DNA from 3 places in the Parabacteroides sp. KHUB-01 genome. Region 3 is predicted to be linked to each of the others. Evidence: riboswitches for the same ligand, from Rfam matches in the RefSeq annotation. Region 3 holds a riboswitch; each other region holds the start of a gene.
What was found. A riboswitch is a leader RNA that binds a small molecule or an ion and turns the genes downstream of it on or off. The one in region 3 is predicted to bind cobalamin.
Positions count from the first base shown of each region.

Region 1: linked by a shared signal. The riboswitch ahead of ACYIAR_RS09450 (TonB-dependent receptor) and the one ahead of ACYIAR_RS02960 (sirohydrochlorin cobaltochelatase) in region 3 are both predicted to bind cobalamin.
Region 2: linked by a shared signal. The riboswitch ahead of ACYIAR_RS07255 (porin family protein) and the one ahead of ACYIAR_RS02960 (sirohydrochlorin cobaltochelatase) in region 3 are both predicted to bind cobalamin.

Region 1 is NZ_CM153256.1:2,173,508-2,175,848, reverse strand. Features, by position in the region: gene ACYIAR_RS09455 (acyltransferase family protein) at 1-144, opposite strand, end outside; cobalamin riboswitch at 444-647, shown strand; gene ACYIAR_RS09450 (TonB-dependent receptor) at 791-2,341, shown strand, end outside.
Region 2 is NZ_CM153256.1:1,614,874-1,617,214, reverse strand. Features, by position in the region: gene priA (replication restart helicase PriA) at 1-588, opposite strand, end outside; gene ACYIAR_RS07255 (porin family protein) at 711-1,313, opposite strand; cobalamin riboswitch at 1,630-1,821, opposite strand; gene ACYIAR_RS07250 (O-acetylhomoserine aminocarboxypropyltransferase/cysteine synthase family protein) at 1,863-2,341, opposite strand, start outside.
Region 3 is NZ_CM153256.1:615,280-617,620, reverse strand. Features, by position in the region: gene ACYIAR_RS02965 (TonB-dependent receptor) at 1-446, opposite strand, end outside; gene ACYIAR_RS02960 (sirohydrochlorin cobaltochelatase) at 554-1,489, opposite strand; cobalamin riboswitch at 1,536-1,739, opposite strand; gene ftsY (signal recognition particle-docking protein FtsY) at 2,140-2,341, shown strand, end outside.

The DNA of each region.
Region 1 (2,341 bases), 1.6 Mb from region 3:
GGTGGGAGTGAAGCCATCCCATTTGGCATGTCTCAGCGGTGCATAAACGTATTCCCACGAACCTGGGTCGTTTACCAGAATCATGCCGGCAATCGTTATGCCTCGCATAACGTCCAGCGATAGTAATCTGTTAGTTTGTGTCATGATATTTTGAATTAAGTTTGCTTGTCAAAGATAGAGTATTTTTTCCGAGTTTGGGAAAAATACGGAATTTCATTGTGGTGGAAAAGAAATTCCATAATATGTGGAAAAAGATTTTCATAATATATGGAAAAAAATTTTCATTGCGGTGAAAAAAGTTTTTCATAATATATGAAAAAAGTTTTCCAACGCATAGAAATATGATGAAAATGTAAGCCCTTGATTTTCTTGAATAAATGATAATATGAATTTGATAGTTTGATTTAGATGTTAAAAACATGAGATATTATATAATAAATACCTACCTTTGCAGCCGATTTGGTGTTGTATGTCTGAAATCTCAGTCATACAATGAAAAGGGAATCAGGTGAGAATCCTGAACAGACCCGCTGCTGTAAGCTCTTTTGGATTCTTCGGGCATATCTTTTGCCACTGTCTGGATAGCGACGGGAAGGCGTCACGAAGAAGGAGCAAGTCAGAAGACCTGCCAAGTCCTTGATTATTTGTCGGAAAGCTTTCGGGATACAAAGCAGACAAACATCTGAATAGGTTATTTCAAATTTATGCTGTTGAAAAACTTACACTCTTGTTCGTTTATTTTGTTTATATCCGGGTTTTCTGTGCTTTTTTTACGGAAAATAAATTGGTGATGAGACATATAAACATTTTATTATTCATTTTTTTCACGTTTTTCTCCAGTCTGAATGCCCAGGAGAAAGTCAGTCTTTCCGGTTTTGTGAAAGACGAAGGAAAGAATCCTGTGGCTGTAGCTGCCGTTGCCATTGAGAATACTTCCATAGGAACATATTCGGATGACAACGGGTATTTTGAGATAAAAGTTAAGCCGGGAACATACACAATCCTTGTTTCGTCGGTTGGTTATGAAACTTCAAGTCAGAAAATCAGCATTAAAGAGAACAGGAGAGTGGATATTGTTCTGAAAAGCGGAACAGTTGATTTGGATAATGTTGAGGTTTATGGAAAAACCAAGAGCCAGAAACTAAAGGAAGGTGCTTTTTCTGTTAATGCTCTTGACGTGAAATCACTCACTACTTCGGTAAATAATATAAGTTCGATTGTAAACAAGACAACCGGTGTCCGTATCCGTGAAGAAGGCGGTTTGGGTTCCGATTTCGAACTTTCGATAAATGGAATGTCCGGAAACTCTGTCCGCTATTTCCTCGACGGCATGCCTCTTGATACGAAAGGTAGCGGAGTTTCTCTAGCCAATTTGCCTGTTAACCTTATCGACCGCGTTGAAATATACAAAGGAGTAGTTCCTGCCAGTCTTGGAGCCGATGCTTTGGGCGGAGCAATCAATATTATAACTAAAGAAGAAAAGAAAAACTATTTGGATTTATCCTATGGAATAGGTTCATTCCATACTCACAAGGCAGATTTGAATGCTCAGTTTGTTGAAAAGAAAACCGGACTTCTTATTCGCCCGACCATCGGTGTGAATTATTCGAAGAACAACTATATGATGAAAGGTGTTGAGGTTTGGGATGAGGAAAGCCGTAAGTATGTTGCAGTTGACCGCCGCCGCTTTCACGACGACTATTTTTCTCTTCTCGGCCAGATTGAAATTGGAGTTACAAACCGCAGCTGGGCGGATTTGTTCTTTGTTTCTGGTTCATTCTCGAAAGTAGATAAGGAACTTCAGACCGGTTCAACGCAGAAAAAGGTTTATGGCGAGGCAGAGCTGTTTTCGCATGCCTGGAATATTTCGGCACGTTATCAGAAAAAGGATTTCCTTGTTGATGGACTTCAGTTTAATGCTTCTGTTTCACATACGTGGGATTATTCTCTGACAGTCGATTCTGCTTTCCGCAAATACGACTGGAATGGAAATTATATTGAAAGTTCGAGAAATGAGATTACAGGAAAAGACCGTTCGCTGCGTCATTACAACCGCCCGTTGACGATTGCGCGTGCCAATTTGAACTATTCTTTCAACAGACATCATTCTCTTAATCTGAATTATTTGCTCAACAGAACAGGAAACGACCGTTATGATGAAATCGACACTGAGTTTGAGCCTTCTAACGATATATTGGCAAAACATATACTGGGATTGTCATACAATCAGTCGTTTTTCTCGGGAAAGATGGAAAACACTTATTTTATAAAGGATTATATAAATCACCTCGATATCCAGCAGCAGGATTTGTCATGGATAACAGGTTCGGACGAAGTTCCT
Region 2 (2,341 bases), 1.0 Mb from region 3:
AGATTTCCATTCATTGCATAATCTTACGTAAGATTGGGTTTTCGGTGTGAAACCTTGCTTTATCTCTTCGTTTACAACAATTGCCTCCTTTTGCATCAGAGAAGAAATTACTGGTACAACATTCCTCAGTCCGGTTTTCTTTTCTAATTCCGAAACGGTTAATTTCAGCACACCGGAAAGAGCATCAAGAACAGCAATTTCAGCCGGTCTCAGTTGTTCGGTCGCTTGAAAATCTTCATTGAGAGAAACGGCAGTTTCACTTTCCAGTTTGAGGCCCGAAGGAACTGCAGCTTTGTAAACATCACCAAGCTTACAGATATAATATTCGCTAATCCATTGCCAGAACCTCAGTTGTGGGCGGCGCAGCACTGGAGTGAGATCCAGAATTGCATAAATATCTTTCGTTTCATAGTTGGATTCAGGTTTTCTGTCGTGAACAGCCATGACAATAGCAGTATAATATTTCTTCTTACCGAAGTGAACAATTACACGGCACCCGGGTACAACAGATTTTTCCATATCTTCTGGAATATGGTATGTATAACTGTTTTCCAAGGGCAAAGGCAATATTACATCTGCATATTTCATATCATGAACTAAATATTAAAGAGAATAAAATTACAAGGATATAAAAAATGAAGAAGTTAAGAAATCCTTTTACCATATATAGGTGGATTTCCCAACTTCTTCCAAGATTAATTTATGAATTTTTAGAACAGAATTGCAGCGGAGATTGACCATCCACGATTCTTACCGTTCATATTCAGTTTGTCGATACTGTAATTGTCTGTTAATCCTAATCCGTAGTTCAAACCAACCTGAAGATGTTTGATAACTTCAACACCGGCACCAAAATTAAGACCGGCACTAAAAGATTTTGTCTTGAACTGATCGCCAACACTTCCCAAGTTATCAATAAAAGTATCAAAAGAATCACTGTTCCCAAGTTTGAATCCGATGTATGGACCCGCAGTAAGATATACTTTCAATATTGGCAATCCGAATTTCCATTTTAAATTAACAGGAACATCAAGATAGTCTGTACGGAATGTTTCGCCATAAGCTTCCATACCTTTCTGAGAATATAAAACTGCAGCATCAAATCCCAGACCAATTACCGGAGCCATCAATTCAACCATAGGACCGATATGAAATCCGGTCATATTTGATGCATTAAAATTCTCTACTGGATCTGAAAAATGTATTGACGAAATGTTTGCACCACCTTTGACACCAATTCTGAATTGAGCTTGAGCTGGTAAAGTCAATATTGCCAACAGAGCAATTAAAAATAAACTAAACTTCTTTTTCATATTCTTATATTATTAAAGTGAAAATTATGCCGATATGAAATAATACCTATATTTCATTACTGGCATATAAATCAAATACAAATAAATATATTAAAATTGAAATTCCATATAAATAAATTGCTAAAAAAAGAAAAGCACGATTACTGGCGGAGCTCATCCCGCCGGAAACCGTGCTTTTATTCCTAATTATTATGGCAAAATAATTAAAAAATCAAACTTGTTTGTTTCAGACGGATGAGTAAGAAATTTCAGATAAAAACCTTTCTGCAAGAAGTTTAATGGAAGAAGTTTATATCTTCAGGTCTTTCCTCGAAACCTTCTGAAACTGAGCATTGCAGGTCTTCTGACTTACTTCCAGATAAAGCGCCTTCCCGGATATTTACCAGTGGCTAAAGGAATGCTTTTCCGTTTTTATGAAGTTTACAGCAGCGGGACTGTTCAGGATTCTCACCTGATTCCCTTTTAATCTTATCCGGCGACAACCGGATTAAGAACAATGTTCAGTTGCAAATATAATGCTTTTTTGATATTATGAAACTCTATGCCGATTTAAATTTTCTCCAACGATTGTGACAAATCTTTAATAATATCGTCAATATGCTCAGTTCCAATTGACAGACGTACAGTTCCAGGAAAAATTTCCTGTTCCAGTTTTTCCTTGTCCGACAATTGAGAGTGAGTAGTTGTTGATGGATGAATTACAAGAGACTTCACATCAGCAACATTGGCAAGAAGTGAGAATATTTGCAGATTGTCTATGAATGCATGTGCCTCTTTGGTTCCACCTTTCAAATTGATGGTAAAAATAGAACCGCCACCGTTAGGGAAATATCTCTTGTAAAGCTCATGGTCAGGATGCTCCGGCAGAGAAGGATGATTTACCTTTTCCACTTTCGGATGAGATTTCAGAAAATCTACTACCCGTAAAGCATTATATACATGACGTTCAACACGTAGAGAAAGAGTTTCGATACCTTGCAACAGAAGGAAAGCACTTATCGGACTGATAGCAGCACCGGTATCGCGAA
Region 3 (2,341 bases):
AGCACTGATGCCGGACCTTTCAGAAGCTCAATAGATTCGACAGACGAAAGGTCTGGAACCGGATATGAATTGCTTATTCCCGAACGTTCATCCCTAATTCCGTCAATCATCATAACCGCATGGTCAAAACCTCTGACCGAAATCTGTTGGAAAGCTCCGTATGATGTCTGGATTCTGATTCCGGGCATAAAGCGAACGGCATCCTGAATATTCCTGATTCCTCTTATCTCCAGACTTCCGGCTTCCAGAGCATTTATTGACAGAGGCAGATATTTTGAAGGAACTTCCAGTTTAGATATTTGTGGGCGAGGTTTACGAATGGAATTAACGACGACTTCCTGAATGTTGAATGTTGTGTCGTTGAAGTTTGTATATTCTTTCTTTTCCTGTGCGGAAAGTGTTATTGCACAAGATAATAACGGTAAAATAGTCAATAATTTTTTCATTTTTTTAAGCGTGTAAAGTTTGTGTCGGGATAAATTTTATATTTACCCCGACCAAGATAATTATATCAATAAGTAGTTATGGAATATAAATTCGAGAGGTCTGAGAATTATTTACTCTCTTCTTCGGTATATGCCTTTTTCTTATCCATGATATCAATCATTCTATGCTTTGTCATAAAACGAATATGGTCAATGAAAATATCCTGGATTTCCGGATTTTGTCCGAGTCCTTCAAGAAGAACAGTCACTTTGTAGCCCTTTTCCTCAAGTTCCTGCTTCATATCTCCGGCAATATCATTCTTGGCGTGGTCGCCGGCAACAAACATGAAAGGCAAAAGCTGCACTTCCTTTATCTTCTTCTGTTCCTGGATTCTGTCGATAGCATTGTTGAAAGAAGGATAACCTTCCACCGTTCCGACAACGAAATCCTTATGTCCGCTAGTCTGCATAACATGGTCCAGCATAGCGTATTGTGCAGTCGACGGGTCGTAAGTTCCGTGACCGACCAATATAGTCATAGCTTTTTCCTTTCCCTTCTTGGAAACTATTTCAGCAACTTTTTCATAATCTTCAACGGAATAGAGCAGAGGATTGCCCAATCTGATTTCCTTGAACAGAAATTCCATGCTGGCAATGTCTTTGCGGAGAGATTCCATTTCAACCCCGTCAATTATATTTGTCGATTGAACTATTACGTGAGTAAACCCGTCAGCTTTAAGCTGAGCCAAAGCTTCGGCAGGATTCAACTTCCTTGTTCCTCTTTTGGCAAGTCGTGCCATTATGATTCTTGAGGTATAAGCCTCTCTGATTTCAAATTCAGGGAACAATTCTTTTGCCTTTTGGTTGATTGCGTCAATAGTTAGTTGGCGAGTGTCATCATGAGTAGTTCCAAAATGAACCATAAGCAACGCAGCTTTGTCGCCTTTCTGCAGTGACGACAGCAAGTCGGAATGCACATAGTTTCCGTCACCATGAGCATTAGCCTGTGAGAATAATCCGCATGCCATAGCAAGACCTATGACAAGATTTTTTTTGATGTTCATATTATTTGTTTTATAGTAAATTAATATCCTAATCCCGGGATATGTAAATTATCCGTTAATCTTGGCAGGTTTCCTGACTCCACCTTTTGGAAATCATGCCTTCCCATTTGAAAAAACAGTGGCGATAGTGTTGATTCCCTTTTTCGATTAAGTGTTACAGTAGCGGGTACTGCTCCGGATTTTCACCGGATTCCCTTTTAAAAATGATAATCGGACGATTAATCATTTCACCAAGACGGTGCAAATATAAATAAAAAATAGAAATCAAGAAAAATTATTTTTTCTTATTTACTTCGCCAATTTGTCTATTAAATCCTGCAAATATTAATTGTGTAGCCATTAGGATTAAATATTTTCTTAAAACTAAGTCTTAGTTTTTACAAACTCAGATTTAGTTTTTGTAAACTAAGGCTTAATTTATAGAAACTAAAGCTTAGTTTTAAGAATATTTGCTTCCCTTTTGGTCTTATATCAAATATTTATATAAAGAGGAAAGAATCTAGTCGGAGGTTCAAAATCATACTTTAAACTTTATAACTCCTTATAGTTATAGAGCTTGTGAAACTTAAATAATTTACATACTGTTGTTTCACGAATTTTTAATATCTTTGCTCGATATTATGCATAGTATAAAGCAAACGATTTGATATATGGGTATTTTTAGCTTTTTCAGCAAAGAAAAAAAGGAGAATCTGGACAAAGGCTTGTCCAAGACTAAAGAAAATGTGTTTACCAAAATCACCAGAGCAATAGCCGGAAAGAGTAAGGTGGATGATGAAGTGCTTGATAATCTGGAAGAAGTTCTTATCACTTCGGATGTAGGCGTTGAGACAACTCTTAAAATCATTGACC